DNA from 3 places in the Oceanobacillus sp. CF4.6 genome. Region 1 is predicted to be linked to each of the others. Evidence: riboswitches for the same ligand, from Rfam matches in the RefSeq annotation. Region 1 holds a riboswitch; each other region holds the start of a gene.
The links. Region 1 has a riboswitch for glycine ahead of ACHABU_RS11455 (hypothetical protein). Riboswitches for the same ligand answer to the same signal wherever they lie in the genome.

Region 2: it holds a riboswitch for glycine, as region 1 does, so the genes downstream of both, serC (3-phosphoserine/phosphohydroxythreonine transaminase) here and ACHABU_RS11455 (hypothetical protein) in region 1, are expected to answer to the same signal.
Region 3: it holds a riboswitch for glycine, as region 1 does, so the genes downstream of both, gcvT (glycine cleavage system aminomethyltransferase GcvT) here and ACHABU_RS11455 (hypothetical protein) in region 1, are expected to answer to the same signal.

The regions. Positions count from the first base shown of each region.
Region 1 covers NZ_JBIMEX010000006.1:153,391-159,942, forward strand. The annotation lists partial or broken gene ACHABU_RS11430 (helix-turn-helix domain-containing protein) at 119-283, shown strand; gene ACHABU_RS11435 (helix-turn-helix transcriptional regulator) at 347-1,309, shown strand; gene ACHABU_RS11440 (type 1 glutamine amidotransferase family protein) at 1,384-2,016, shown strand; gene ACHABU_RS11445 (sigma-70 family RNA polymerase sigma factor) at 2,529-2,978, shown strand; gene ACHABU_RS11450 (PTS sugar transporter subunit IIC) at 3,290-4,381, opposite strand; gene ACHABU_RS11455 (hypothetical protein) at 4,582-4,821, opposite strand; glycine riboswitch at 4,933-5,030, opposite strand; gene ACHABU_RS11460 (hypothetical protein) at 6,348-6,552, shown strand, end outside.
Region 2 covers NZ_JBIMEX010000005.1:154,508-167,764, reverse strand. The annotation lists gene ACHABU_RS10225 (aromatic ring-hydroxylating oxygenase subunit alpha) at 1-398, shown strand, start outside; gene ACHABU_RS10220 (aromatic-ring-hydroxylating dioxygenase subunit beta) at 395-883, shown strand; gene ACHABU_RS10215 (NAD(P)/FAD-dependent oxidoreductase) at 918-1,946, shown strand; gene ACHABU_RS10210 (VOC family protein) at 2,023-3,033, shown strand; gene ACHABU_RS10205 (amidohydrolase family protein) at 3,153-4,187, shown strand; gene ACHABU_RS10200 (indolepyruvate ferredoxin oxidoreductase subunit alpha) at 4,203-4,436, shown strand; gene ACHABU_RS10195 (small multi-drug export protein) at 4,858-5,298, shown strand; gene ACHABU_RS10190 (nucleotide excision repair endonuclease) at 5,401-5,763, shown strand; gene ACHABU_RS10185 (TRM11 family SAM-dependent methyltransferase) at 5,872-6,849, shown strand; gene ACHABU_RS10180 (hypothetical protein) at 6,895-7,074, shown strand; gene ACHABU_RS10175 (TIGR00341 family protein) at 7,145-8,125, opposite strand; ZMP/ZTP riboswitch at 8,549-8,629, shown strand; glycine riboswitch at 8,735-8,816, shown strand; gene serC (3-phosphoserine/phosphohydroxythreonine transaminase) at 8,914-10,014, shown strand; gene ACHABU_RS10165 (phosphoglycerate dehydrogenase) at 10,011-11,210, shown strand; gene ACHABU_RS10160 (hypothetical protein) at 11,465-11,788, shown strand; gene ACHABU_RS10155 (hypothetical protein) at 11,915-12,169, shown strand; gene ACHABU_RS10150 (hypothetical protein) at 12,263-12,478, shown strand; gene ACHABU_RS10145 (YolD-like family protein) at 12,480-12,800, shown strand; gene ACHABU_RS10140 (hypothetical protein) at 13,040-13,257, shown strand, end outside.
Region 3 covers NZ_JBIMEX010000001.1:186,262-199,518, reverse strand. The annotation lists gene ACHABU_RS01120 (competence type IV pilus minor pilin ComGF) at 1-83, opposite strand, end outside; gene ACHABU_RS01115 (type II secretion system protein) at 64-405, opposite strand; gene comGD (competence type IV pilus minor pilin ComGD) at 392-832, opposite strand; gene comGC (competence type IV pilus major pilin ComGC) at 807-1,133, opposite strand; gene comGB (competence type IV pilus assembly protein ComGB) at 1,148-2,197, opposite strand; gene comGA (competence type IV pilus ATPase ComGA) at 2,163-3,167, opposite strand; gene ACHABU_RS01090 (YqzE family protein) at 3,313-3,495, shown strand; gene ACHABU_RS01085 (YqhG family protein) at 3,619-4,398, opposite strand; gene ACHABU_RS01080 (DEAD/DEAH box helicase) at 4,385-6,046, opposite strand; glycine riboswitch at 6,182-6,269, shown strand; gene gcvT (glycine cleavage system aminomethyltransferase GcvT) at 6,447-7,562, shown strand; gene gcvPA (aminomethyl-transferring glycine dehydrogenase subunit GcvPA) at 7,577-8,926, shown strand; gene gcvPB (aminomethyl-transferring glycine dehydrogenase subunit GcvPB) at 8,919-10,376, shown strand; gene ACHABU_RS01060 (rhodanese-like domain-containing protein) at 10,420-10,794, opposite strand; partial or broken gene ACHABU_RS01055 (ribonucleotide reductase N-terminal alpha domain-containing protein) at 11,186-11,998, shown strand; gene ACHABU_RS01050 (endonuclease domain-containing protein) at 12,088-12,999, shown strand; partial or broken gene ACHABU_RS01045 (vitamin B12-dependent ribonucleotide reductase) at 13,201-13,257, shown strand, end outside.

The sequences.
Region 1 (6,552 bases):
TGTGAAGAATTCCACTTAAACTAACTGGCAGGTTAGTTTTGGAAGATTTAAAATAAATTGCGGAATTAAGATTATATTCAAAAGGGTTAGTTTCTAAATGTTTTTTAGAAACTAACCCGGAAAGTTTAAAGGCCGTTTAAAGAAATATCATAAAAACCACGCAGGAATGAATTATGCAGTAAAGCTTTATAAAGAGGGAGATATGACTGTAAATCACATTTGTGAAATTACAAATGTGTCTAGGGCCTCATTATATAGAAAGCTATCGGAAAGGAACAGTTGATGAGTTATACCAAAAATCGGAAATATATAATAGAAGATAAATTTCATATAGAGGTGGAATTATATGCCTAAAATTGACAATGTGCTAGCGATTCTATGGATGCTTAGTTCAGGTGAAAAAATTACTGCGAAACAAATTTCGGAAAAGTTAGAGATTAATATAAGGACTGTGTATCGTTATATTGATACACTTTCAATAAGTGGTGTACCTATAATTTCAGACGCGGGACATAATGGTGGATACACTTTATTGAACAATTTTATTGAAGCTCCTCTTTTTTTTGATTTAGAGGAGCAAACCTCGCTATTTCACGCTGCTATTTTTGCAGAAGAAGCCGGGTATTATGGTGGTGAAGCACTAGATAGGGCTATTTCAAAGCTAAGGAAATATTCGAATCAAGAGCAGGAAACAAAGATAAATCAACATTTAACTAGTCTTGAAGTAATAAGTCGATTAAGTTCCCTCGCTATGGAACCTTTTTTGAAGGAGTTGGAGCAGGCTGTAGCTGACGGATACTCTATAAAAATTCTATATCATAAAAGTGGCGAAGAGCAATCAAAGTATAGATTGGTTAATCCGTACAGAATTATTTATTGGAATAATAAGTGGTATTTTATTGGATTTTGTCATCTCAGGAATGATATCCGTAGTTTTAGAGTAGATCGAATTGAAAGTCTAATGCTAACCAAAAATAAGTTTAATCAGCCAGAAAATTTTTCAGCACGTGACTTTTTTATGAAAAACCTTCTTCCAACTATAGAAGAAAAAGAAGGGATTATTTCTTTAGTTATTAATGGAAATACAAGTGCGTTGGATGATATTTGCCAACATTGGTTTTTAGGACATTATTTACAAGAACGGACTTCAAATCAAGCAGTATTTCTTCTTGAAAAAGATATAATACATAAATATGTACCTTATTTACTTTTACCGTATGGTAAATCTATTCAAGTTATTGAGCCAATAAGTCTTAAGAAAAGACTTATTGAAGTTCTGTCGGAATTAATAAAATTTCATCAAATTTGATAACTTCCCTGACGCTAGGTGTCAGGGAAGTTATGTTATATTTGGCATATTAAATGTGATTGGAGTGTTATTGGATGCAAACAAAAAAAGTTTTTCTTTATGTATTTAATACAATGTCGGACTGGGAATATGGATATTTAATTGCTGAACTAAACTCAGGTAGATATTTCAAAAAAGGTTTAGCACCTTTAAAAGTAATTACAGTAGGAGCTAATAAAGAAATGATTACTACTATGGGAGGACTGAGCATAAAACCAGATATTTCCCTTGATGAATGTATTCTTGAGAGTAAAGATCTTTTAATTTTACCAGGTGGGAATACTTGGAATGAAGAAATTCATCAACCTATCTTGGAGAGAATTGGCCAAGCTTTAAAGCTTGGCACTATTGTTGCTGCAATTTGTGGTGCAACTGATGCCCTCGCGAATATGGGATACTTGGATACTAGAAAGCATACAAGTAATAACTTAGAATATACTAAAATGGTATGTCCTAACTATAAAGGAGAAAAGTTCTATGAGGTGGAATCTGCGGTATCTGATGCAAATTTAGTTACTGCATCAGGAATAGCTCCTCTGGAATTTGCGATGGAAGTACTGAAAAAGTTAGATGTATTTGCACCAGATACATTACATTCATGGTATAACCTAAATAAGACTCATAAACCTGAATACTTCTTCCAGTTAATGAATTCAATAAATAGCTGAGCTAAAAAATCAACTTAGCAGTTTTATATTAGTTCAAATAAAAATAATGAAGTAACTGAAAAGCTCACTTTCTCTATTTTGTTTTGCAGAGAAGTTGGGCTTTTTAATTTGGAATTTCCTTATCGTTGTAAAATCCGCATTTTCCTGATGCTACCCCTACTAGAAAGTTAATTTATTTGACAGGGAGAATATGAGGTTTGTGAACAAATGTACTTAAACTATCTGGTGCGAGAGTTTAAGAGGGCGATCATCAAAATTGATTGTCCTTTCTTTTTTGAAAACCATATGGAATATTATGTTAAGATTAATTAAAAGATTATTAAGTTAACTGGCAGTTTACTCGAAAAAGGATTTTCTTAAACTGCTAAAAGCTATGATATAAATGCTATATTAGAAGAGCCGTCATGAGACGCTCTTTTTTTATGTTTACAGAACCATTGTTTTTTCTAGAAAAAAAGTTGAAACTTTTTTATAATAAATTCACTCTAATAAGCGGAAAAGAGGTCAAATTGATGAATGAGCTTAAACTTATTAAAAAGGCAATGAAGGGAAACAAGGAATGTCTAGAGGAACTTCTTGTTTTACACGGCGATCAATTGTACCGTACCGCTTACTTATACGTGCGGAATCGTGAAGATGCTCTAGATGTTGTCCAAGAGACATCCTACAAATCTTTTTTATCAATTAATCAATTAAAAAATGAAAAGTTCTTTTTAACTTGGCTAACAAAAATACTTATAAACTGTTCGTATGATTTATTAAAAAAGAATAAGAAAGAATTACCTTTGAACAAAATGGTCGAGCTTACTGCAGATAAAAGGGATAAAAGAGAGGAGAACCTGGACTTATTAGAGGCGATTAATAGGTTAAATGAAAAACATAAAAATGCAATTATTCTTTTTTACTTTCAGGATCTCCCTTTAAGTGAAGGCCCTCCTTATTCGATACAGCGGAGAAGATAAATCTGGCTATACAAGCCTCACCAGAGTACTGAACATCGAAAGGAGAGAGCATGTGACAATTGTTTCCATCACATGCTCTTTCTTTTCTGATTTAATAGGGTAGTTGTAGATTGAATTGAAGATTAATGTGAATTCAGGCCAGTGAGCAACGCACTCAAGCGACAGCTTTGCCACTCGTCTCACTCGGGCCACAGCACGCACTCATCCCGTTTCAAAAACACTTCTCACCTGCTGATAAAATTCCTTTGTTTCCTCGAGTTGAATCCACTGACCACAAAAATGGGACCGGACAAGGTACCTGTCCCCGTGTCCTATGCATTCATACTTTCAGGTTCTAAATTTGGTTTTTTTGCTCTTGCTTCATCTTTTTCTTCTAATTCCTCCTCATCACGAGTTAACAGCTCTTCTTCAGTTATAATTGGGTAGTTTTTAAATATAAATGAGCAAACCAATCCAACTGTGACTCCAATAACTGCGACAATTACGCCGACTAGGAGGACTTGTATAGGCGGGTTCCAAGCAAAAGTAGATGCAAGTCCTGCAACAACCGAAGCTGTACCTGGAGAATTATTTACCAAACCTGATAAAGCTACTACAATACCTGCTATTCCCCCGTAAATAAAGTTTGTAACGTATATTGGGATTGGATTGGCTGAAATAACATGAGCTTTTGTTAAAGCTTCAATCGCTACTGAAATAGTTTCTTGTGGTGTAGTTAATCCCATTCTACGGAAGAATGTGTAATTCAAGAACCCGGAACCAAAAATGGCCATTGCAGCGATAGCCATTGGTTGACCAGTAAGACCCATAATCGCAGTTAAAGCCATTGAACTAAGCGGAGCTGTAGAAGTAACAGTCAGTACTCCACCTATGATAATTCCCATTACAATAGCTGATTGAGCTTGCGCACTTTCTAGGATACTTCCTACATTCAACAGTATTCCGTCAACAGGTGGAGCAATCAGAGCGGCAATGAAATAAGTTAATGGTGTTGCAATAAAAATAATAGCTAGTAAGTTGATTCCATTAGGGATTTTATCTTGGAACCATCTTACAAGGAATGAAGCAAAATATCCGGCTATAAAACCAGGTAAAATACCCATACCTGCCAGCGGAAGCGATATCATTAATGCATAACCTGGTTGAACTTTCAACGCCATAGCAACCAGCGCACCCGCTGCAATACCGGATAAACTTCCTGCTAAATCACCAATTTCCTGAAAGACAGCAATTCCCAACATATCCCCTAAAACAGAACCGATTAAAGCCTCAATTAAGAAACTAGCTACCGCAGCTGCTGCCAAAGCCCCCATAGCTTTAGATCCATACGGTGCCTTAAACGTAAATAAAGAGAACAACGCTAAAATGACTAAAAGAGAAACTGTACCTATCAATACATCCATCAAATCTTCCTCCTACAATTAAATGATTTTTTGTGTAAATTCAATTTATCAAAGAAAAGAAAACCCTTTCTAAAATATCAAATTAAATGATAATTTTTGTTTTCATCATATTTAACCATTAGTTTGGTATGGTATAACTACTTCTTTAATTTGTCAAACTAGAAAAAAATTAACTAATCTCTTGCAAAATGCTTGCCATATCAAAATTCGTCTGAAAAATCTTTCATGCGTATAAACTTTGTCGTATCGGAAAATTTAAAAAAGACATCTGAACAGGCATTGTCTAAAAAAACGCTGTATTCATTACCCCTAATGAAATTGCCATATGTAATTGATCTTCCGGCATCGCATTTGCGAGTGAATGTGAGAAATGCCAGTAAGTAAGGCCCCCATACAATCCCAGTTATTATTGTGTTATTATCTTTATAGCTTGTTTCCATGTAACACCCCCTTTTATTAACTGTTCCATTGAACGTATATAACCTCCAGTGATGGTAATTTTAGACACAACAAAAAGGACAGAGAAAAAAACATGTATCATGTGCTTTTCTCTGCCCTTCTCTGTCCTTTTACCTGAGAGTTTAGCCCAATAGAAATAGAGCCTTCCCCTTCGGTGACGTATTCACACGTTCTCTCCAGAGTTGTGTCCAGTTGCAGTTTTTTTTACCTGAGAGATTCACCCCAAGGGTCTTCTTTGGAGTTTGCTCCTTCGGCGACTGAACATATATGCTTTCCTGCAACTTTCATCCACTATTAATATAATCCCGATAGCCATTAAGCCAAAAGGAAACGCTTTCAAAATATCATTTCAAACAATAGTACGGTTTAAATAGTAAAGCTACATCCTGTAATACAAGCTTACAAATATTCAGACTAATTATAATTATATACGTGATAATAAAGCTTTCACAATGTTAATACTTGTAATATTTGCAGCTAAAATAATTTTTTTCTAGAAGAATATACTATAAAAAATAGGGTTATCTTTTACAGGTGAGTTTCATCTTATATTAGTTAAACGATTGAATAAAATTTCCAACTTTAATCGGTTTAAGCGTTCCTTTAAATCGATTGCAACATTCATTCGTTTCTGTAATTTTGATTTTACCAGAATTCACAGAATATATCCATAAAAGTATAAATTAATTTTGACCATATCAACCCTAATTTTATTGGATGGGCTGAGCTATTGAGATATTAATCAGTATTTAGAAGATAAAAGATTTAGATAAGATCATCAAGTATCTTGGCCATGTTTGAAGGAGCTTTACCTCATATGTTCGGCTTGCGGAAAGATTGTTCGGTGTTATCAGCAAGGAACTGGGTTTCCTTTTTCGGCTCCCTGTATTATGAGGGGGATATCGTTGTCAGTGTCATTTCAGTTATAGATTCTATTACACGAACGAACCCATATGATACATAAATTGAAACTTATTTACTGGCGCGACTGTTTCAAACTTTTTACTGAATGCTGTAACTGGAGCACTCATTGTTGCGAATACGTATGTCCAAGTGTCAAGAGAATATAGTTCCTTCCAATCTGGGATATTATCAGTTGGCTATTTAATTGCTGTATTATCGATGATTCGTGTCGGTGAAAATATTGCAACGAAGTGGTCCAAGAAGGCCAATGATCTTAGCAAGTCTTTTAGTGGTGGTTGGAATAATGTTAATGACCTTTACAAACTTACCAAACTCGATTTATTCCATTGTTGTTTTTATTAGTTTTACAGTGAGTTATCGTTTATCTGATGAACTGGAATTGTCTGGGGATACGTTTTAACAGTTGTTAATTATATAGAAGGGAGATTTTTAGAATTAGGGAAGGTATGAATTTAACGATGTTTTGGTTACCATAAAGGTCTGCGCATCGTATGGGATTGGACTTTACGCGACACCATCCACAGATACAGTAGTAGCCAATGTTCCGGCAGCGAAGGCAGGAGAGGCGGCAGGTATCTATAAGATGTCTAGTACACTTGGCGGTTCATTCGGCTTAGCAATACCTGTTACTGTCTATAGTGCAGTCGAAAAGACTGGAAATATGGGAGCGGCCGCAAGTATAGGGTTGCTGGCAAATGCTGTTTTTGCTAGACTAGCTTTACTAGCTATAGTAACTATAATTCCAAAAGATAGTGTAAAGAAATCATTAGAATCAGGTATTAACGAAC
Region 2 (13,257 bases), on a different contig from region 1:
ATCGAAACATTGTGATATTCCCTAACTTAGTCATTAATGACATCATGGCTGTCACAGCAAGAACCTTTTACCCTACATCTCCTGGTTACATGGAAGTATCCGGATATTCACTAGCTCCTAAGGGAGAGGATGAGAAACATCGAATGGCGAGAAATGATAACTTCTTAGAATTTTTAGGCCCAGGCGGCTTCGCGACACCTGATGATAATGAAGCATTGGAATTATGTCAGGAAGCATATAACAATAACCAAGAGGTTGAGTGGAATGATATTTCCAAAGGAATGGTAAGAGGAGAAGGTAACGCGCTGGCAACAGATGAGGTCCAAATGAGGAATTTTTGGAGAAAATATAATGCCAGAATTCAAGAATCTTTGGAAAAGGAGGCTGCTTTAAAATGACTGTCACAACGGTAATACGTCAAGATGTAGTTGATTTTCTATATAGGGAAGCAAAGTTATTGGATGAGTGGCAATTAAATGAATGGGCTGCATTGTTTACGGATGATGCCATCTATACTGTGCCTCCTTTGGGTGATCCGAATGCTGATGCAACAAAATCTTTATACTTCGTTCATGATAATCGATCTCGACTGCAAGAACGAGCAGAAAGGCTATTAAAGAAAGAAGCACATGTCGAATACCCACACTCTACCACGACCAGAAATGTTCATAATATAATCGTCAGTAATCTGGATTCGGATGTGATTACCGTGGAGTGCAATTTTACAACACACCGAACAAAGCGAGAAGTAGTAGATACATTTATTGGAAGAAATGAGTATGAAATCGTTTTAGAGAATAATGGATTTGCTATCAAAAGTAAAAAGGTGATTTTAAATTTAGATAGTTTAAGACCCCATGGAAAGATTAGCTTAATTTTATAGGAGTCGTATCAGACTTTAGAAGGTGGTGGATGGAGTGAGTACCGAAGAAGAAATATTTGATATGACCATTATAGGTGGAGGTCCAGTAGGGTTATTTACGGCCTTTTATGCAGGTATGCGACAAGCTAGTGTGAAAATTATTGAGAGTTTGCCAGAATTAGGTGGTCAACTTGCAGCACTATATCCAGATAAATACGTGTATGATGTTGCTGGATTTCCAAAGGTTAAAGCAAGTGATTTGGTCGATGGTTTGACAGAGCAAATGAGTCAATTCGAAAATGATATCTGCTTGGACGAAGAAGTATTGGAGGTTACAAAGGAAGACGATATTTTCACTATAAAAACGAGTAAGCAAACACATTATTCGAGAACCATTATCATTACTGCTGGAAACGGCGCTTTTAAACCAAGGAAAATGAACTTGGAGAATGAAGATAAATATGAAGGAGAGAACCTTCATTATCATATTAAAGATCTCAATGATTTTAAAAATAGAGATGTAGCTGTTTTTGGTGGTGGGGATTCTGCAGTGGATTGGGCTTTAATGTTAGAGAATATCGCATCAAGCGTTACTATTGTTCATCGAAGGGATCGCTTTAGAGCACATGATTATAGTGTGAAACTACTAAAGGAGTCTTCGGTTAATGTCCTAACACCATATACTCCTACAGAATTAGTGGGAGAGGATAAAATCGAATCCATAAAGTTGAAAGAAGCAAAAGGTGACGAGATTACGGAACTAAAAGTAGATGATTATATCCTGAATTATGGTTTTATATCTAATTTAGGCCCAATTAATGACTGGGGATTAGCTATAAACAAAAATTCCATTGTAGTAAATTCAAAAGCGGAAACGAATATACCGGGTATCTATGCAGTTGGAGATATATCATCATATGAAGGTAAGGTTAAATTAATGGCAACTGGTTTTGGTGAAGCTCCAATCGCGGTGAGTAATGCAAAGGTTTACATTGATCCGGATGAATCCTTACACACTGCTCATAGTACGTCCATTATGAGTAGGGAAAAGAAGCAAAAGAAAAATAAAGTTGTCGCAGGATAGGGATCCCTTCCCTTCTGCGATGTACTTTCACTATAATGTTCGATATTAAATAACAATTTAAACGGAGGCTATATAAATGTCAAAATTATCAGAGGAAATAATCAGTAAAGAAACAGCACAAGAAAGGTTAGAAACCTATCTACGAACGGTTGCACATCTAGGACATGTAGAAATCAGTGTCGATAATTTTGAAAAGTCATTATGGTTTTATACAGAAGTATTGGGTCTTGTATTAACAGAAACAGATGGAGATCGTGCTTATTTACGCGCATGGCAAGACTTTGATCATCACACATTAGTATTGAAAGCATCCGATAAATCAGAAGTAAATCGAATTGGCTGGCGTGTAAGCTCGAAAGAATCACTACTATTATTTGAAAAACTATTTAAAGAAATGAACATTGAATACGATTGGGTTGAAGGTGGGCAAAAGAAAGGGTTAGGAGATTTGCTTCATTTTAAATCACCTACAGGTTTACCAGTTGAATTGTATTGGGAAAAAGAAAAGTTTGTAACGAATGATCCAAAATTGATTTCTAAACTACCGAGTCATCCTAGTAAGTATATGATGAAAGGAGTTTCCCCTCGTCGTTTTGACCATGTTAACATCTTGGTTGATGATGTGATAAAGGAACAACAATGGTGGACAGAACTACTTGGTATCCATCATCGTTATTATATACAGAACAAAGAGGATGTACGTTTAGGTTCATGGTTGAGTAGAACTAATATTGCCCATGAAATTGCATTAATGAGAAACTCCAAACAAGATGGTTCCAAGTTCCATCACCTAGCATATTACCTAGATTCTCCAGATGAATTAATTCGCGCAGCAAATATCATGGTAGAAAATGACATTAAAATTGAGTGGGGACCTGGTAAGCATGGAACAAGTGGCGCACAATTCATTTATGTTTTTGAGCCTTCTGGTCATCGAGTGGAAATTTGGACAGGCGGATTCTTGATGTTCTCTCCAGATTGGGAAGCAATCGAATGGTCTGCAGGTAAAGGTCAATTAGGTCTGGAAATGTGGGGTAGTACACCACCAGAATCCTACTTTACTTACGGAACGAAAATTGGCGAATAAAAAAAGGAAGAAAACATAAAAAATTTCTTGCTTGCATAAGTGCAATGAAGTCATTCGCCTAAAGGCTTAGACATACGCCTTCATTTTCTAAAAAAATACGATGCTAGGAGTGGGAATTTGTGCAGCAATTAAAAGTTGATTTCCATACACATATTATTTCGGAGGAATTTCTGAATTTAGCTGAAAAATATGGCGATGATCGCTTTCCTGTTTTAGAAAAAACATGTGACTGCGGCGCCAAGATTATGATTAAGGGTAATAAATTCAGGGACTTAACGAGTAATGCTTGGGCTGTAGAAGAGCGGATCAAGGAAATGGATAAAGAAGGAATCGATATTCAAGTGTTATCGCCTATTCCTGTTACGCTCAGTTATTGGGCAGAACCTGAACATGGGTTAGAAATGGCACAGTTCCAAAATGATTTTATTGCATCTATTACAAAGGAACACCCAAAGCGGTTTATCGGCTTAGGCACGGTTCCATTACAAGATATTGATTTAGCAATAACAGAAATGGAAAGAGCAGTAAATGAATTAGGATTAAAAGGGCTCCAAATTGGAAGTAATGTGAATGGGAAAAATTTGGATGATGAATCATTAGATCGTTTTTTCCAAGCTGCCAATGAATTGGGGGTACCACTATTTGTTCATCCTTGGGCAACATTGGGTGGTGCAAGAATGCCACGTCATAACTTTATGTATATGGTTGGAATGCCATCAGAAACAGCGCTAGCAGCTGGAAGTATTATTATGAGTGGAATGCTGGATAAGTATCCCAATTTAAAAATATGCTTTGCACATGGTGGAGGATCCTTACCATATTTGTTACCAAGAATGGATAAAGGTTGGTACGTATGGCCGCAAATAAGAAAGACGGAGAAACCACCTAGTCATTACGCGAAACTACTTTATTTTGATTCTCTTGTTTATGACGAAAATAATTTACAGTTTATGATTGATCGATTCGGAGTAGATCAAATCATAGCCGGTTCAGACTATCCATTTTTATTGCGAGAAACTCCATCTGGTAAAGTAGTGGATAAATTAACAACATTAAATGAGGAAGAAAAGGCAAAGATACATGGTTTTAATGCTTTAGACTTTTTAAATTTGAATAAAGAGCAATATACCAAAAGTCTATTGAAACAGCAGTAGAGGGAGAGGATAAATTTGGCTTTTGTAATAACGAGTCCATGTACGGGTGAAAAGGCAGGCGAATGTGTCAGTATTTGCCCAGTCGATTGTATTGAAGAAGGTCCCGATCAATTTTTTATTGATCCAAATATATGTATTGATTGTGGTGCTTGTGTTGCTGCTTGTCCAGTTGATGCAATCGTTGATGAACATGATTTAACAGGCCAACAAGAAAAATATTTAGAAAAAGCCGAAAGCTTCTTTGGATAGAATGTAGGGAATAAGGGAAGCGTGGGGACGGTTCTCATGCTTCCTTTAACGATTAGGTGTCTCTTCTATAGATATTTTTGGGAATGTTGTAGTGTAAACAACATTCCCATTTTCCTTTAATTACCAAAAATTTGCTCTATCTTGATGCAGCACCCAACTGCTTTTTTTCATCGTGATCCCCTTAGAAACAAAACAATGGAATCGTTCTTTGTCCCGTTGCTAAAAAGTAAAGCGTCAGCACTCACCTTTTTGGGAGCTGGCGCTTTAATTTTGAATCTTAAGCGGGAGGATAACCCTCCATGTCCCTAATGGCTTGCTAACAAAGCTTCGTTCTTTCCTTTACTTACAGGAAATGGTAGGATTTTAACAGTATTTGTGTTGTATTTAATGGATTGGGATTTCGTTCGTAAAGGAGGATACGATGAATTACGAATATATATTAGTTTTTATAGGAGCTGCTATTCCTTGGCTGGAAATTGCAGTCGTCATCCCATTGGGTATAATAAGAGATTTATCGCCATTTTGGGTAATGATTATGGCATTTACTGGTAATTTACTTACGGTTATCCCTGTTATTTATGGATATGAAAAAGTGAAGACTTGGTACGAAAAGCGTCAACAAAAAAAAGGGAAAGAACCTTCGAAACGTACAGATCGTGGTAAAAGGATTTGGAACATGTATGGACTCCCTGGTCTTGCTATGTTAGGTCCAATATTAACGGGGACGCATATTGCTGCATTTATTGGCATGTCCCTTGGCGCTGAAAAAAAGTGGGTTACACTCTGGTTGACGATTAGTATCGGTATTTGGACATTAATTATTGGAATAGCGACTGTACTAGGCTTAGATATTTTCTTATAAATAGATAAGGCATGGGGTATTCTAAGTGGGACGATAAACTATCCCTTTATCCCGAATTATGATATTCTATACATTAATGTAGAAAGAGGAAGTGAAGCTTAAGTGATAGATATAACCATTCCAAAGCCAGATGTTACCATTACGAAACAGAATAATCCGGAGGTAAGTAATATTTATGGATTTACCGATTTTCACTTGATCACAAGAGAGAAGGGCGGTATTTTCATGTTTTATAACGACAATAATGAGTTATTATTTGTCGGAAAAGCTAGAAAGTTAAGACCAAGAATTAAAAAACATTTTCAGGATACTGTATCGCCAATGAAGATGCATCGTGATGAAGTTACGAAAATTGAGCTTTGTTTGGTTGAAGAACCAGCCGACAGAGAGATCTATGAAACGTATATCATTAATAAACTTCAGGCGAAATACAATGTAGAAAAAGTATTCTATAAGCAAACCTAATGAATAAAAAGCAATACGGACACTCATGTTAGACGATGCCTATTGCTTTTTTTATTCCATAAAAATATATAATGGCTAATTTGAAGCATAAGAATTCAGGATTAAAGGATGAAAACGAACTTGGAATTTACGAATCAAGATGTATCAACCTATGTATATATGTACTCCTACCCAGAGGAAGAACGCTCTTTATGTGCTCTGGAAATGCGCGCCTTTTTTGGAAAGGATACGGACAATAAAGTACTGGAAAGTTTTGTGGAAGTTGATCCTTCCAGAAGCCCATTTATGAAAGAAAGAATCCGTGTGATTTTTGAAGAGGAGAACTTTCAGGATCTTCTCAAGCAAGCAGAAACGTTGGATTTAGACGGGGCAACATTCAAAGTGAATTATGTGAAAAATAGTGGCCTTGTAAAAGAGGAGAAGGAAGGCTACAAGAGACGGCGTATGGTTGAGAAAGAAATCGGAATGCATGTTTATGGGGAAGCGGATTTACATCATGCCGATCGACTTTTTGGCGTAACGAACGTGAACGGGAGATGGGTATTCGGCGACTATGCGAAAAGTGAGCCTGTCTGGTTTCAACATCAGAAGAAGCCGCATGAATATTCGACTGCGCTCAATACACGTGTGGCAAGGGCGGTTGCAAATATTGCTATTCCAATTCCACACGACATCAAAGCAATTGATCCCTGTTGTGGAATTGGGACAGTACTAGTTGAAGCCCTTTCCATGGGGATTGATATCGTAGGAAGTGACCGAAATCGTCTAATCATCAATGGCGTAAGAGAAAACATCGAATATTTTGGTCTTGAGGGAGAAGTAAACTTAGCAGATATTCGGGATGTCACGGAGCACTATGATGTCGCAATTATTGATTTGCCTTATAATTTATGTTCGGTTATCTCAGATGAAGAGCAACTGGAAATGCTCCAAAGTGCTCGGAGATTTGCAAATAAATTAGTCGTAGTAACGGTTGAGCCGATTGATGAAGTTCTAAAGGCAGCTGGATTTATGATTACGGACCGAGCAGTAGCTAAAAAAGACATATCAGGTTTATTTACTCGTGAAGTAATCGTATGCGAGTGATATTGACTAGCTTAACATATTTTATATGGAAGGGAGTTAGAATCGATGAAGTACACGAAATCTCAAATGAAAAAATTGGTTAGCAACAATGAGGAATTACAAAAGCGATTAAAACAATTGATGGAGGAACACGATTTAGAGAAAAGCTTCGCCCTTAAGGCATTGTACCATTCTGAAGTTGCTGCTGGTGGGAAATATCAAACAGCATATCAAGAACTTGATTAGGGACAAGGTGGTCCTTGTCTTTAGTTAGTCGGTAAAACAGCGATGATGAACCTGTCCCTAGTCCCCTGTATCAGACAAAATTGATAAAAAGAATTGCTGTTATAAGTATGACCGTGATCGTTAATATAAATAGGAGAGAACGTTTCCGGGATATATTCGCCTTTTGCAGATCCTGCCAATTGTTTGGTTTAATACCACTTAACCAAAAAACAATTACAGCCGATAAAAGTATCGAGTAAACGTTGACCATTAATAGAATAAACGGGACAAGAGCTGCAGCCCAATTTCCAGTTCCGAGAATCATACCGAATACAACAGCAGGCGGGAGCAAGGCTACTGAAACCATAACACCTACAAGAGCGCCTGTATTTCTTTTGACAAAAGAAAGTGCGCCTGCAGCACCAGATACGAGCGCTGCAATCACATCAATAATTTGAATGTCTGTCCGTGAAAGGAATTCATCGCTGTAAACGGGTGGATCGAAGGAAAAACTAAATATAGCGGCAATTACTATTGGAATTCCTATTCCAACTAGAGATGTAATAATGGACTGACGTATTAATTTAAAATCACCGAGAACGGAAGCAAATGAAATAGCTGTTACGGGACCAATAAGTGGGGCAATTACCATAGCACCGATGACGATTGCTGGACTGCTTTTTATAATGCCAACCGTAGCAACGATAGCGGAGAAAATAATAAACAAAATATAACTGACACTTATACGGCTTGACCCTTGAACTGTCGTATATAATTCGTGCCGACTTGCTCGCTGCAAGTCCTTTTTTTCATCCTCTTCTTTCTCTTTTTTTCTAGGTAGATATGTTTGTACCGGCAGCAACATAACTTGATAAACGTCTTCACCACCAGGCAACCTTTCCAAATAATCAAGCATTTGTTCTACATCATTGGTCTCTAATAGAATCCGTGTTAAATACTTTTCTTTCTCTTCCTCAGAGTTCCAATAGGAAATAACAGAAAAATGATCCTTTATTTCTTCTATATTTAAAAAGTTCTTAGGGGCATAAATTTCAAGCAACTGTAATGACATAATTTTCGTCTCCCATATACAAAGAAATATTACACCTTATTGTTGCCATTCTTTCTCTTTTCATAATGAATAATCATACTAATCCGCTTTTTTAACCTGAAAACTTCTGCTGTTTAAACATATCCTCAATTGATTGCTAATCCGTTTACTAAAAATGAGGCTTCCTATGATATTTCTATACCATAACGTCCTTTTTGATATTCATAAGAAAACACTTTTGTAACCTAATAAACTATGGAAGATATTCACAATGAAGTAAATAGGGCTAATCGTGCTGTCATAGAAGCAAATTAAATTTATTGTTATATAGTGTTTATAATTGATCTACTTTAAAATACATAATAGAAATTTTGACTGATTAGGAGGAAATTCATTTTATAGGTTGTAATTTAGTGGAAAATTTGATAGGATTATAACAAATTAAAGGTCATATGCAACTGGCGAAACGCGGATAACCGCGAGGGAGCATATGATATCGAAATGTCGTTCGCCTGGGCAGAGGTAAGGGGAGAATTTCCCCTTACCTCTTTGTGCTATTAGGAGGCGATGACATTCTTATATAATTGAATAGTTTAAAAAGCTATGATTGTTGTGGGTCAGACTATAACAGGAGCAGCTTCTGGAGAGGATGCAAGAATAATTGCAACGCCGAAGGGTTCAAGATCTCAGGCAAAAGGACAGAAGAATAACACTTACTTTTATGTTATTTGATGTTTAATGAGATTGGGGAGACCAGTCTCTTTTTTTTATATCTCTTGGTGAAAGAATAATAAGGATGAGGTGTTAACATGAAACGAGTATATAATTTTTCAGCAGGTCCATCTATGCTCCCGCTGCAAGTATTGGAAAAAGCTCAAGAAGAAGTAGTCAATTATAGAAATTCAGGTATGTCTGTAATGGAATTAAGTCATCGTTCCGGACTATTTACGGATATTATAACAGAAGCTGAAAAACTGCTGAGAGAATTAATGGCTATTCCTGAAGGGTATAAAGTGCTTTTTATTCAAGGAGGAGCTTCACAGCAATTTGCAACTGTCCCAATGAACCTGCTTGGTAAAAGTGGAAAAGCAGACTACGTTAATACCGGATCATGGTCAAAGAAAGCAATCAAAGAAGCTAAGAAATTTGGAACTATTCGTGTCATCGCCTCATCAGAGAATGATAACTTTACATATATACCTGCTGTTGACCAGAGTATGATTGATCCAGAAGCAGATTATGTGCATATTACAACAAATAATACAATAGAAGGAACTGCTTATTCAAAGATTCCAGATACAGGGGACGTTCCACTTGTAGCGGATATGTCATCCAATATTTTATCTGAAGAAATCGATGTATCGAAATTTGGTTTAATTTATGCAGGAGCACAGAAGAACATCGGCCCTGCTGGATTGACTGTTGTTATTATTCGGGAAGATTTAATTGGTCGCGCACCGGAAAATTGCCCGGCTATGCTTGATTATAAAACACATAGTGAGAGTGGTTCATTGTATAATACACCACCCACATACGGGATATATATGGCCAAGCTTGTTTTTGAGTGGCTAAAAAATCTCGGTGGTTTAAAGGAAATGGAAAAAATTAACCGAAAGAAAGCACAAATGCTATATCATGCGCTTGAAGAATCTTCTATATTTAAATCACCGGTGCGTAAGGATAGTCGTTCGCTAATGAACATTCCCTTTGTTTCCGATTCTACTGAATTGGATGCTGCCTTTATAAAGGAAGCACAATCTAAGGGACTTGAGACGTTAAAAGGGCATCGTTCTGTTGGAGGTATGCGTGCTAGCATTTATAATGCAATGCCAATAGAGGGAGTTCAAGCATTGGTTACATTTATGAACGATTTTGAAACTAACTACGAACAGAAAGAGGAGAGAAAATGAGCACACTAACATTAGATAAAGTTAAAACAATAAAGACATTGAATAATATCGCAGACAACGGGCTAAATGTTTTCAAAAACGGTGATTATGCAATTGATAATGAATCTGAACATCCGGACGCAATTGTTGTTCGTAGTTTTAATATGCATTCGATGGAATTCGACACTAATTTGAAGGCAATTGCACGCGCTGGAGCAGGTGTTAATAATATTCCGGTCGACAAGTGTACGGAAGACGGAATTGTTGTTTTCAACACGCCAGGAGCCAATGCAAATGCTGTAAAAGAAATCGTACTAACCACATTAATGGCTTCATCACGTAATTTATTTGCTGGAATTGAATGGGCAAAAACGCTACAAGGTAAAGGTGATCAAGTTCCAAGTCTTGTTGAAGCAGGGAAAAAACAGTTCGTCGGTAATGAAATTAAAGGAAAGAAATTAGGGGTTATTGGTCTGGGGGCGGTTGGTGCACTTGTAGCAAACGATGCATTGGACTTGGATATGGATGTTATTGGCTTTGACCCATTCATCTCCATCAATACAGCTTGGGAGCTTTCTCGTAACGTGGAGCGAGCGATGACGATGGAACAATTATTTGCAGAAGCTGATTATATTACAGTACACGTTCCTTTGACGGACGATACAAGTGAAATGTTTAATGAAAAAGCATTTAATCTAATGAAACCTGGAGTACATATTTTAAACTTCTCCAGAGGTGGGCTTGCGAATGAAACAGATATGGCCGAAGCACTTGAAAGTGGAAAAGTAGGTAAATATATTACGGATTTTCCTAACGAAAACATATTGAATATGAAAAATGCCGTACCAGTTCCACATCTTGGTGCTTCTACAAGAGAATCAGAAGAGAACTGTGCAATTATGGCTACCCGACAAGTAAAGGAATATCTTGAAACGGGAAATATTAAAAACTCAGTGAATTTCCCTAATGCTTCGATCCCATATACAGGAAAGAGCCGTGTGGCAGCCTTCCATCGTAATGTTCCAAACATGGTTGGTCAAATCAGTTCAGCGTTCTCCCACCATAATTTGAACATTGCTGATATGATTAATAGAAGCCGTGGAGATTATGCATACACAATGATTGATATTGACAATGAAGTAAATGGGGATGTTATTCCTGGCTTAGAGGAAGAAATTAAACAGATTGAAGGCATGATTACCATCCGTGTGATATAAATCTTTATAAAAGAGAATAAAATGCCTGTGCCAGTCTCCCGCTATTTATTAATAGTGTGCGACTGGTATTTTTCTTTCTTTTAATCATCAAGGCTCTTTTGTTTGTTGCTTTATAAACCAAGCAGTATATAGATTGTTAGATAAAGACAATAATCTTCTAGAAAAGAGCCGTGATCAAGTAGAATAAAAAAAGGTTTTATAACTGCTCATTTAGGAAATAGGTATCGTACAACCAACTAGAAAGGATTGATAGTATGAAAAAAGGTATTAAATGGGTAGCGCCAATGTTATTTGCATCAGTAGTTCTAGCGGCTTGCGGTGGTGATGGCGGTGACGTTGATGTAGAAGATCCAGTAGAAACACCAGTAGAAGAACCAAGTGATGGAACGGATGGCGGTACAGAAACTGAAGTAGAAACAGAAACAGATACCGAAACGGATACAAATGGCGAAGCAGATACAAATACGGAAACAGAAACAGATATGGATGAAGATACCGAGACAGAAACAGAAACAGAAACAGACCCTGAATCAGATACCGAAACGGATACTGACGATGAAGAAGACGATGAAATGTAATTGGTCCATATAAACAGGTCTCTGATTGAGGCCTGTTTTTTATTCTATTATTATGAGTGATTATTTAATTTAGATCCTTTTACATATGTTTAATAAGTTTCTGGATATATTAAGAACGGGTGATAAATGATGAAAGCAACGGAATTGGAAAGTAAACGATTCGATAAGGCACTGGATGAAATTTTGGAGCTGTTTAATAATCTTGAAAGTGATACACAAATTATTGACTTTAGTGAGGAAGTTTTTACGAACATAAAGCGCGCTAAAAAAAAATATGTTACAAAAATGGTTGATGAAAAAATTAATACGGTTGTAGGTGAAATGCTTTCCTGGCTTGAACTTGAAGATGTTGACATGGATGAAGATGAGGAAAGTGAATAAGAATTAGCAAATTTTCACTGTGTACATAACTCTCTTTTATGATAAAATAAGAACAGGTGTTCAGAACAATTGTTCCTAAACGGAGGGTTCAGCATGAAAGGGTTGCTTATACGTTCGATGGAGAATAAAGAGAAGATAGTTATTTTCTACATAGACCAGGAAAATACGGTGACACAACGATTTATACGAATAAAAAGTATTCACGATAATTCGGTTCTGGCCTATTGTTATTACCGAAAAAAAGTGCGATCGTTTCGATTAGACAATATCCTTTCATGTGGTCCGGTGAAAAGAAGGGTAGGGGCTTAAAATGAATGATCGCGGAAGTATAAAATGGACTGCTATGATGCTGCCTGAGCATATTCAACTTCTAAAGGATATGTGGGAACAGAAGGAATATAAAGAAAAGCCTATTCTGGATGAGCAGCAGCTCGAAGAAATAAATATGAAATTGCATTTGGCAATTCACAATAATTTAACAGCAGAGATTACATATTATGCTGAACACGATTTTAAAATTAGGAACGGGAAGCTATTTAAGATCGATACAAGGCAAGGTTTTATAAAAATTGATAATGATGAACGGACCAAAATTAACCTGCATGATATCTTGGATATTAAAATTGACTAAACGAAATACGTATAAGAATATACCTATAATTGGCTATACAATATATAAAGCTAAGACAATTCGACCTGATTAACTCGAATTGTCTTTTTTTTGTTATTTTCCCTGTTATATCAATCTATTTTTTATTGTGCGTTCGAAGGAGATGAAAGAGCACATTTATAGAAAGTAGATGCTTCTGTCTATTCATTGTATTTTTACTAACATATGGTGTAGTAAAGGCAAGAAGGGAGGGAAATTAAATGTCAGTATATCAAAGCAGACGAAACCGTCGAGATGATGATAGGTTCGATGTAGATGAAGTTCTTATTCGCACAGACAAAGTAAACGTTATAGATGTGGATGACAGACGTAGACGTGATGATGATAGAAGACGCAGAAATCGATTTGATGATGATCGAAGAAGATGTGATGATCATCGTAACAGAAGATTAGTAATCAATGCAGATGAAGTGACTAT
Region 3 (13,257 bases), on a different contig from region 1:
AAAGGCAACGTACTAGATAGGATCGTAATCATTAATAGTAGCGTAACAAATGTAAAACCTTTTTCACGATGCCTGTAAACCATACAAACACAATCTTTCCTCTCTTTGCTTTGCATTATTCCATGCGACACATCCTTTTATAAATTCTTGTTCCATATTAAATTCAAATCGGACTTGAATGGAATTTAACGTTTCAGTAAATTTCAAGGGAAGTTCTCCAGGAGTATCCCAAATCACATGCTGCAATTCATCATGGAGTATAGATGCCAAATTACGACGATCACTTAACACTTTTTGTTCCGCATCCACTATTAAAATAAGCGGCATAAAAGTGGAAACTGTGGTGAAAAGAATACTTGCAGCAATTAACACTTCGATCAGTGTAAATCCGCTATTTTTCTGCAATGTAAAACCTGCCTTTCCCAAGTTGAAATACGGCATCATAAACCGCATGTTTTGTCGTTATTTTAATTGTGCGCGGATATAAAAATGTTCCATTTTCATTGAAAATAATATCGGCATTTCCTCTTGGATCAATAAGCAATCCAGAGGGGTAAAATCTTTCCGCAATTGTCTTCTTAGTACCTTGTAATATTTTATAATGATCCTTATATAATCGGATGAAAACTTTCTCATCTGTATTTAATGTAGATAAACTTTGGACATACAGCACATCAAATTGAAAAGTCTCTAAAAACTGCTTTTCCTGCTGTTTTTCAATTGCATCCAAATTAATTGTAGGGAAGAGTAACAATATGACAGATAAACTAGTTAATACAAATAGGACTTCCAGCAAGGTAAAACCGTTACAATTCTTCTGGTTTAGCAACAAGTCTTTTAATTCCTTCATCATCTGTAATATATTGTAGTTCTTTGCCATTTGGACATTTTTTCTGTTCGTCATTTATATATTGTGGCACCAAATCATCTAAAGACGACGGATATTCATTTTTTTCAATATAATAAGCATCTACTTGGGCCTGAACAACGCTGACAAGCGCTTTACATCCTTTACTGTGAACTTCACTTCCTTTATCTCCAAGGTTTGGAACGATAAGAATAATCAGAACCGATATAATCATCAATACGATTAACATTTCAATCAGGGTGAAACCTTTATTGTTATTAAACATGATCTTAACTCCTTCTATATTGTTTTCATTAACTGAAACATCGGCCACATCAATGTTATATAGATAAAAATAATGAAGCTGGCGAGAATCAGAAAAAATACGGGTTGGATTAATGTAATACTTTTTAATATCTTCCTTTGAATTTCTTCCATCAACAGCTCTGAGTATATAGTTAGATCTTTTTCCAAAGCATGCATGTCCGCATTTTTACGGAAAATAGCGGTTAACTGATTTTCCATAAAACTAAATACCGTCAATAAACTTGCGATATGAAGCCCCCTTGATAATTCGGTTGTCATTTGGTTTGCATAATAAGCGATAATGGGTAATTTCTGTTGTTTGGACATATGTTGAAGAATTTCCCGAAATGACATACCGGTTTTTAGAAGGGAGCTAAAATGTGCAGCGAAGTGAAAAGAGGTTTGCAGCTTCAAAAATCTTCTGTAGATGGGGATTGCTCTATATACTTTTATCTGTTTCTCAATTGGTAATCGGTGCTTCGTGAGATTCCATATAACAACCGCAATGACAAATGCTGCACAAAGTAAAGATACGGTGTTACCAAGTAATTCAATAATTACAATTGAAAGCGACACAGTCAAAGATGCTTCTGTACTTGTTTGGAAAAGATCTTGAAAGGAGGGAAGAATACTTGTCTTGATAAAATAGAGTAGCAACATGAAGGCGAAGAATAAAATTAATGGATATCTGGCTACCTGCTGAAATTTCGTTATATATTTTATTCGATGATTATACATGGTAGCACATTTTTCAATGCTTCCTGTTAAATCTCCATTCCCTTGTACAAAATATAAGTAAGAAGTGATAGTAGGATGAAAAGTAGCTTTTTCAAATGCGACATCAATGGTTGATCCTTCCTTCAATGATGTAATAATCACCTCTGTTGTTTGGTACATTTCTTTATCCCATTTTATCGTTTCCAATGCTTCCAATAAGGAATAGCCATTTGTTAATAGACGATGTAGTAAACGAAGAAAGCGGAGTTGTAAATCACTGTTCAACTTCCTGTTACGAATTGAAAATCTCTTCAGAAATGAATCCATATGCAAAAGCCTTCTTTCTTAAATACTCAAATGAATGGAACATTTCTGGTTTCGTATGTTCCTGGCCTTCTATAACGCTTTTTAGAATTTCACCATCCAGCAATTCAAGTATTGCAGCTCTGCGTGTTACATTGTTCATTTGTAAGGGGAGCAATTCTAATGCTGCCACTGCGATTAGGGACTGTTTAAGGTCACTTTCTTCAATCCCCATGTCAAATAATCGGTGAATCGTGCCTGCAGCATTTTTTGCGTGCAGAGTACTTAATACAAGATGTCCTGTCAAAGAAGCTTCAAAAGCAAATCGCGCCGTATACTTATCACGAATTTCTCCCACCATAATAATATCGGGATCATGACGTAGGGCTGCTTTCAGTCCTGTTTGATACGTGATCCCAGCTTTTTCATTTACCTGCACTTGAAGAATGTGTTCCATATTCTTTTCAATTGGGTCTTCCAATGTAATCGTCTGATAGGATTTTTCCTGTAAAATGGATTCCAGAAGTGCATATAGAGCTGTCGTTTTACCACTCCCAGTAGGACCTGTAAACAGAATGATTCCCGCACGGTTGGTAATCCATTTCTTAATTTTATTTAATTGGTTTGGGAAAAGAAATAGTTGTTCCAAAGAGAGTGTCGTGTCCTGTGGGAGAATCCTTATAGCCAGACTTTCTGTATTATTGAGAGGGAGTGTTGAAATTCGCAATGAAAATAATTTGGAATCTGATTTATGCTCAATGGTACCGTTCTGAGGTTTCCTGGATTCACCAATGTCCATTCCAGATATGAATTTATAGTAAGTAAGAAGTAATTGAAACTTTTCCATTCGAATTCTTTTATGGAATATTCGTTTTCCTAGAATGCGGAAATAGATGTCGGTATGATTCTGAAATGGATAGAAGTGAATATCGGAAGCATTTGCTATTAACGAAGCGTTCAGAAGGCTATTAGATAATTTCGCTGCAGGATTCAATAATTTTTCACCTCCTTATAAAATCCAACAAATATTATATTCGACACGTTTTGCTAAATTCCTTCTTCAAATTAAAAAATTTTTGAATATATTTTTTCATAATGCAAAGGATAAGGGTATAACTTAAACATAGGGTGGGCTTCATATGTCAGGAAATGATTATTTAAAATTTATTACCGAGCAGTTGATCTCCTATATGGACTTATCTTCAGAGGAAAAGCAGAAGCGGAAAAAGCGAAAAAAGGATTATCCTATTTATACGAGCAAATGGCTTGGAATGCTCCCATTTACAATAAGAATAATGTTTCAAAAGGAGAATAGCAGATAAACGGGTCTGCTATTCTTTTTCGTTGGCAGATAGAAAAGTATAAAACTTATCTATCTGCATAAGTGCAACTAAGGCACTCGCCCAAAGGCTTGGCGAATGCCTTAGTTTTCTAAACTGGTGGGTTTATAATGCGTCTTCTTTGAGATAAAATATCCCGCCATTGATCATACTTATTGTTATTTTCGGGTCATAACGTTTGGTTAATTCATCTATTTCATTCTTCATTTGTTCCGTTTCCGTCTCTTCTTCGTAAAAGTGTTTCAGTGTTCTAATTTCTTCATCCAGTATTTCCAACGATCTCTCCGCCCATTGATGTTCCTGATTATAAATATAATTCGTTATCACATCCTCAATTCTCAAATAACCACTTCTCAGCTTTATGATAGGAGAGATTGTAAAGCAGAAATCAGATATTTTTGTCTGCAACTGCAGCTCACCCAATTCTGTCATCATATCTAGTTTCATTCTGCCATTCACCAGATGCAGACCGATAGAGAAAACTTCATCTTTTTTATGCTGACCTTGATAACTAACCTTAATATTAGTAACGAGCCATGGATATAGAGGTACCTTGTTTGTTGTATTCACTTTCTGAAACAGTTTTGTGAAACGTTCATTGCTCTTTAAGTTATTCATTATCTGTTGCAGTCTTGGACTTCCAAAATGAATCCATTCACCAGGAATATCACGCTTTTGGGGATTTGTAATCATTGTGAGTTGCATTGGATCACCATCACGTCCAATTTTTTTAATGTAATGCCAATAAAATGGTCGATTCATCAGCTCCCGGTCCATCTGCTCATTCAACTGTATTTTTAATACGCCTTCATTATTGTGGATAATCCCACAATTCTTTGCTGAGAAATAATCACATAAAAATGAATTTAAATTAGTTATTGCCATAAAGCTTCTCCTCAGTTGTATGATGGATTGGTGTACTTTTAATGATGGATGATAGATTATTTAATTTAATTCTCACTTCACCTGAAGAGGTGGATTCGTTGTAAATTGATTCCATTTCTGACTCGATGCTTTGTATATTCAGTTCTGCAAGAATATCGTCCAGATTCCCCACAACTTTTTCAAAGAGGTCGATTTTTTCATACAAGAGATTAAGGATATGTTCTTCAATTGTATTACGGATAACGATATTATAGATATGCACATCCCTTTTTTGACCAAATCGGTGAATACGACCAATTCTTTGTTCCAAACGCATTGGATTCCAAGGAAGGTCATAGTTAATCAAGTGACTGCAGAATTGAAGGTTAATCCCTTCTCCGCCAGCTTCTGTTGCAATGAGCACTTGCGCATGATCCTTGAAAAGCTGTTTCATCCAATCTTTTTTTCCCCGCTTAAATCCACCTCGGAACGGCACAGATGAGATACCATGCTGTTGCAGATACCATTGCAAATAAAATTGGGTCGCTCGATATTCCGTAAATACAATGACCTTCTCACCATCTAATGATTTAATCAATTCTACAATCTTATCTGCTTTTATGTGATGTGGAAGCTGCTCGATCTTGGATAATAAAGGCTTTATTACATTTTCATTGTTTTTCTGTTCCGCGATTTTACTTAATGACATATAGCATGCTTCGCGCGAAGAACAGATCTCTCTTAAATAAGTTATTTTTGAAAAAGTCGAGAATCCTAAAGAAATATTAACCAAGTGGTCGTACACATCGCGACTTGCCTCGGGGAAATCAAGCCAGATTGTTTCAATTTTGCGTTTCGATTCATTAAGATTGGTTGCTTTTCTTGTATTCCTGATCATAACCTTTTGAATCAACTGCTTTAAATATGGATCTTGTTCGAGCTTACTTCGGTCTTTTCCAAATTTATTAATAAACGATTCATAGCTTCCCAAATGTCCAGGTTTTAGAATTGTAATCAAATTAAATATTTCAATCAGACGATTTTGCACGGGGGTTGCGGTTAATAGTAAACAATATTTCTTTTTTAATGCACGGGCAAATTGATAGTTTTTCGTTTTATGATTTTTCAGCTTATGCGCCTCATCAATAAGAATGAAGTCATATTCCATCTCGAGAATCTCACCCTGATTCGGAGGACGTTTTGCAGTATCCAACGAAGAAACAATTACTGAATTATCCTTCCAACTGTAGTTCTTTCGATATGCTACTGCTGGAATATAAAATTTTTCATTCAATTCATTTACCCACTGATTGACAAGGGAAGCCGGAACCAGAATAAGGGCATTACGTACTAAGCCTCGAATCATGTATTCTTTTAAAATGAGTCCTGCTTCGATGGTTTTGCCTAAACCGACCTCGTCGGCCAATATTGCCCTGCCATTCATCCTTTCAATTGCTTGTTGTGCTACTTCGATTTGATGATCTAGAAACTCCATATGTGGAAGATACGCAAGCGAACGCAACCCGTTAAACGATGGGGCAATTGTCGTTAGTTCAGCTTGGTAAGCCATTGAAAAAAGTTCCCAACTGGAAATTTGCTCATCTTTCTCAATGACTGACTCTAGTCGATCTATAAAGGTTAATTCTTTCTCAATGTGAATAGAATCCATATAATAATTCCACTTCCTATTAATAAAATTTGGATTTTACTACAATTTTGTTTCCAATTATGATATAATTCAAAAAGAAATAGATTTTCTTGTTACTGTACATAGTATAACCAAATATGGATTTTTCATCAGCGAATGATTACAAGGGGAGAGCTTACGATTAGTAACGCCGAAGGAGCAAGTTAAGAGCGAATCTCTCAGGCAAAAAGACTCTTGTAGGACGCAACTCTGGAGAGTGTTTACAGTATGTAAACCACCCACGAAGCAAGTATCTGTACGGATTGGCTATTGTTTAAGTGCAGGTATGCAACTTTCTGGTTTAAGGACAGAGATTTCTTCAGTTTGGAAGAGATCTCTATTTTTGTGCATTTTTTTAACTAAAGAACAGGAGCGTGTTGGGATGAGTGAATTGAAACGTACACCTTTATTTCCTGAATATGAAAAACATGGGGCAAAGACGATTGACTTTGGAGGATGGGATCTGCCTGTACAATTTTCCAGCATTAAAAAGGAACATGAGGCAACTCGAACAAAAGCGGGGCTTTTCGATGTATCCCATATGGGTGAAATCTCTGTTCAGGGACAGAAAAGCTTGGAATTTCTGCAACATTTAGTAACCAATGATGTTGCAAAATTAGTTCCCTCTCGTGCACAGTACACGATCATGTGTTATGAAAATGGAGGAACGGTTGATGATCTGATTATTTATATGCTTGCAGTTGACGATTATTTGCTTGTTGTAAATGCAGCAAACACAGAGAAGGATTATGAATGGCTTGTACAAAACAATCAATACAATAGCGATGAGCTTTCCATTACAAACATATCAGATGATTACGTTCAATTGGCACTGCAAGGGCCAGAATCGGAAAAAATACTGCAAAAAGTTACGGAAACAGATTTAAGTGAAATTAAATTTTTTAGATTTATGGATCATGTTTTATTTACAGGTCTGAAGCAGCCTGCAATTGTTTCTCGCACAGGATACACAGGGGAAGACGGATTTGAAATTTATATTGAGAAATCGAAAGGACCCGCATTGTGGAATCTGATTATGGATGCAGGTAATAATACAGGTATTGAACCAATAGGACTTGGCGCCAGAGATACACTTCGTTTTGAAGCAACACTCGCCCTGTATGGTCAAGAATTATCAAAAGATATTACACCTGTTGAAGCTGGTTTGACATTTGCAGTAAAAGTGAATAAAGAAGCAGATTTTATTGGTAAAAATGTATTAAAAGAACAAGTTAGGAATGGGACAACAAGAAAATTGGTAGGAATCGAAATGATTGATAAAGGAATACCGCGTCATGGTTACCCTGTTTGGAAAGATAACGTGGAAATTGGATTTGTCACTTCAGGGACCCAATCACCTACACTGAATAAAAATCTTGGACTCGTATTGATCGATTCACAATTTGCAACAGAAGGTACTGAATTGGAGGTACAGGTAAGAAAACGCACACTTAAAGCTCGAATTGTAAAAACACCATTTTACAAACGAGATAAATAGAGGGGGAACTAGTAATGGAATTTCGTTATTTACCTATGACTGAAACCGACAAACAGGAGATGCTTGATACAATTGGTATTGAGTCAACGGATGAACTTTTCTCAGACATTCCAAACAGCGTACGTTTTCAAGGGGAATTAAATCTGAAGAAACCAGCAAATGAATATGAGTTAAAAAAAGAACTTACTGCGATGGCAAATAAAAATGCAAATTTAAGCGAGTATACTTCCTTCCTAGGTGCAGGAGTATATGACCATTTTATTCCATCTGTCGTGGATCATGTTATTTCACGCTCTGAATTTTATACTGCTTATACACCATATCAGCCAGAAGTCTCTCAAGGGGAACTCCAGGCAATTTTTGAATTTCAGACGATGGTATCCGAATTAACCGGTATGCCTGTAGCCAATTCCTCCATGTATGATGGTGGAACATCACTGGCAGAAGCAGTTAATTTAAGTGCCGCCCAAACGAAAAGAAAAAAAGTACTTGTATCCAAAGCGGTTCACCCAGAATCACGTGCGGTAATTGAAACATATGCAAGAGGTCAAAATGTGGAGATAGTGGAAATTGGATTAAATGACGGTTTAACTGATCTTGATCATTTGGAACAGGAATTGGATGAAACAATTGCAGGTGTTGTTATTCAATACCCTAACTTTTTTGGTCAAATTGAACCACTACAAAAAGTGGAAGAACTAATCAATCAGCAAAAGAAGACAATGTTTATTGTTTCAAGTAATCCATTGGCACTTGGATACCTTACTCCTCCCGGTGAATTTGGTGCAGATATCGTTGTAGGTGATACACAAGTATTCGGTATCCCGGCGCAATTCGGTGGTCCTCACTGTGGATACTTTGCTACTACTGAAAAGTTAATGCGTAAAGTACCTGGTCGCCTTGTTGGTCAAACAAAAGATGAAGACGGCGTCAGAGGATTTGTTTTAACATTGCAAGCTAGGGAGCAGCACATTCGTCGTGATAAAGCCACTTCAAATATTTGCTCCAATCAGGCCTTAAATGCACTTGCAAGTTCTGTTGCAATGAGTTCTATCGGGAAACACGGATTAAAAAAGATGGCAACCTTAAATATGCAAAAAGCAAGGTATGCGAAATCCAGCCTTAAAGAAGCGAATCTTGAAGTCGTATTTGAAAGTCCATTTTTCAATGAATTTGTAGTGAAACTTTCTGATTCGGTCTCTGAAATTAATAAGAAGTTATTTGAAAAGGGTATTATTGGCGGGTATGACCTGGAACGGGATTATCCCGAATTAAAAGGTTATATGTTAGTAGCGGTAACTGAAATTCGCACCAAAGAAGAAATTGATGCATTTGTAAAAGAAATGGGGGATATCAATGGCTAATCAGGATTTTCCATTAATTTTTGAACGCAGTAAAGAAGGAAGAACAAGCTACAGCTTTCCAGAGTGGAATGTCACTGAATTCGATTTGGAATCTGAATTGGAAGAAGTATATATTCGTCAGACTCCACCTGAATTACCGGAAGTAAGCGAACTGGAAATCATGCGCCACTATACAGGACTTTCTAATAGAAACTACGGCGTTGATTCCGGATTTTATCCACTTGGTTCGTGTACGATGAAGTATAACCCGAAAATGAATGAAGATGTTGCGAGATTGGAAGGTTTCAGTCATATACATCCTTATCAGGACCCGAAAACGGTTCAAGGTGCAATGGAAATGCTTTATGATCTGCAAACCTCACTAAAAGAGATTACTGGCATGCATGAAGTTTCCTTGCAATCAGCCGCAGGAGCACATGGGGAATGGACTGCACTTATGATGATTCGGGCCTACCATGAAGCAAATGGAGACTTTAATCGAACGAAGGTTATTGTTCCTGACTCTGCCCACGGTACCAATCCTGCATCGGCTGCGGTAGCTGGTTTTGATGCTGTAACCGTGAAATCAAATGAACAAGGAATAGTCGATTTGGAAGACCTAAAACGGGTCGTTGATAACGATACAGCAGCGCTTATGCTTACAAATCCAAATACACTTGGATTGTTTGAAACAGAAATACTCGAAATGGCTGAAATTGTACATGGAGCAGGCGGTAAACTCTACTATGATGGAGCGAACCTGAATGCAATCATGGGCTATACCCGCCCTGGAGATATGGGCTTTGACGCTGTGCATCTCAATCTCCATAAAACATTTACTGGACCCCATGGTGGTGGTGGACCTGGATCAGGCCCTGTTGGAGTATCCAAAGAACTTGAACCGTTCCTACCTAAACCAGTAATTACAAAAATAGACAATGAATTTATTTTTGAAGATGACAGACCACAATCCATTGGCAGAGTAAAACCATACTATGGTAATTTCGGAATCAATTTACGAGCTTATACGTACATTCGTACAATGGGTGCTGAAGGGCTAAAAAAGGTAAGCGAATATGCAGTACTGAATGCTAATTACATGATGCGTAAATTGGAGAAAGAATATGAATTACCGTATCCACAGCATTGCAAACATGAATTTGTATTATCTGGAAGCAGACAGAAAAAATTAGGAGTACGAACACTTGATATTGCTAAACGTCTGTTGGATTTCAACTACCATCCACCAACAATTTATTTCCCATTAAATGTTGAGGAAGGACTAATGGTCGAACCAACTGAAACGGAATCAAAGGAGACTTTGGATGGTTTTATCGATACCATGCTTGCAATCGCTGAAGAGGTGAAAGACAATCCTGAAATTGTTCAGGAAGCACCTCACAATACAATTGTTAAACGAATGGATGAAACAACAGCAGCAAGAAAACCTATTCTCAGATATAAAAAATAATACCAAGAAAAAGCCCAGGAATAGTAATCCTGGGCTTTTACAATTAGTTTTTCGATTTTATTTTACCAGTCCATTTTTTAAAACCGCCTTTTAGCTGGTAAATATCCTTGTAACCTTTTTTATGCAGTAATTGTGCAGCTCTAGCAGAACGAGAACTACCTTGGCAATAAAGATATACAGGTTTATCCTTGCGCATCTCCACTAAACGCTGTTTCATTTGGCTAACAGGAATGTTTCTTGCTCCAAGGATGTGCCCCCGGTCGAATTCCTGGGGTTCTCTCACATCTATAAGTTGCGCTTTTCGGTAACCTTCCCGGAACTGATCCTCGGTTAGCACCTTTGTGTAATTTCGTTGTCTATAATAGCGGAAAATTCCTACCGCAAGTAAAACAACTACGGCAATAATTAAAAACTCCATTTTACTTCCCCCGTCTGTCCAAAAATGTACATCCTCTATTATATGGTTAGTTTGGTTATATTTCAAAGTTTTTCTCCTTTATTTATACTTATTTACAATTAAAATTGGAAATGACTACAATTGTCGGTTAATATCGAAATAAATCCAGTAATGCAACTAACAAAAATGTGAGATTCCACGTTAAAATCTCTACTTCTCTCTAAATATCTCTAGCATTCTCACGGAATCATAGATTTTTAGCTGTTGACAAATGAGAAATCATTCGTTCCACATACAATATATAGTACTTTACAAAAAAACATATACCATATATTGTTTTATTTTATTTGAATGTGGTATTGTATAACTAGTATAAATTTAAAAGGTAGATATATACAAAAGGAGAGATTGAATGTCGATTGTTGTAAAACCTCAAAATAGGCTGAATGTGGAGGCACTGAATGAGGATATAAAGCTTTTCCCGCCGGTACATCCCATAACAGAGGATATGAATCTAACGCATAAAGGTGTTTCACGCTTGGTGATGCTTGATCGATATGCATTCAAGGATACAGAAAAGAAAACATTAAAAATAGGCGACTTTGTAGTCCTGACAGTAAAAGCAGATCCTAAATTCCCTGCGAGAGGGCTAGGCATCATTGTATCCATTGACTGGAACCAAAATAAGGCAGATGTACAAGTCGATCCCGAGTTCATCTCGGTGCTGGATGATGAAAAGGAATCCGAAACCGGAATTGTGAAACGTTCGCTCGATGTTATTGAAAAACCGTTGGAAGTTTTTTATGAACAAATTGCAAAACGTAATGCAACCGGACTTTCCAGTGTGGAACAGACTGATGAAAGAAAAAAAAAGTGGTTTGAAGAATTCAACAAAGAACTTGTCGATTTGAATTTTATTCCTGCAGGAAGAGTTTTGTACGGAGCAGGAGCAGATACGGATGTAACTTATTTCAACTGTTATGTTATGCCCTATGTTAAAGACTCACGTGAAGGCATTTCCGATCACCGCAAGCAGGTAATGGAAATAATGTCCCGCGGAGGCGGCGTTGGAACAAATGGATCAACTCTACGTCCTAGAAATGCATTGGCAAGAGGAGTGAACGGAAAATCTTCCGGTTCGGTCTCATGGCTGGATGATATTGCAAAACTTACTCATCTAGTGGAACAGGGTGGATCAAGACGTGGTAAACAAGTGTGCCTCGTCTATAAATAAACCTCGTGAATTGCTGGAAACTCTTTAGATTTCAACAATGAATAAACACCTTTGATAGTTAAAAATGGGGTGCTCTATTTATGAAATCATATGACGCTAAAAATCCGCATGCATGTAAGATTTGCGGATACCAAATATCTCATAATAAACAAGGTCGTTTTACTTCTCATTTAAAAGTGCATGGACACACACTGAACAGTTATTTGGTCAAATTCTATTATACTGAAGATGAATTGAAATGTTCTCGTGATACCTGTACTAACTTAGTTAACCTTACAAGAGGCGTCCCGAATAAATACTGTAGTAAGTTTTGTGGTTCGAAAAAGGGCCCATTAACATGTATTTTATGTGGGAATAGTTTTTTAGCTAGAAACCGAAAAACTAAAACTTGTTCGAAGGAATGTGCAAAATCAGTCAAGTCTACTAAGTTTAAACAATGGCACAAATCGATGAGTCCTGAGAAAAAAAGGGAACATTTTAACAACATTATTACTAAGACTGCTAAAACTAGAAGAGTAAATAAAACACCTTCATGGAATAGCGGGAAAACAGGTATATATAGTCAGGAAACGATCGAAAAAATACGAAATTCAACTTTAAAACAAATGCAGTCTCAAAACTTCAGGAAAACGAATATCGAGAAGATAATGGAACGTTTTTTAATCCATAACGATATAAAATATAGATATTCTTTTATCCTTAAACAAAGACAATACGACTTTTTGTTATTAGATTACAATGTGATTGTTGAGTGTGATGGTGATTACTGGCATGCAAATCCTAAATTTTTTCCTATTCCTCAAGATTGGCAAGTAAAAAGACAAGAAACTGACCTTATAAAAAATGAGATAGCCGAGAAAAACGGTTACGTTATATTACGGTTTTGGGAAGATGATATTTTGAATAATTTTCAAACTGTGGAAAGCGCCATATATGACCTATTGGCTAAAACGAAACTGGAAACGGTAAGCGGAAATGCTGAAAAACAATAGGTGGACAAAGACAATCAGCAGCCAAGCTCCTTAAAAGGAGAAGGTTCAACGACCATCGAAAGCACGTCAAGTGACGGAAGTGAGTAGAGTAGAAATCAAGTGATTTCGAAGTGCGAGGACACATATGTAATGTGTAAGATATGGTCTGAACTCTAGGGTAACTTAGAGAGTTGATTTAACGAGTCAACGCAACAATAATTGGCACAAATGATTATGTTAGTCGATTCGCATCCTGATATTATCGAATTTATTATTTCA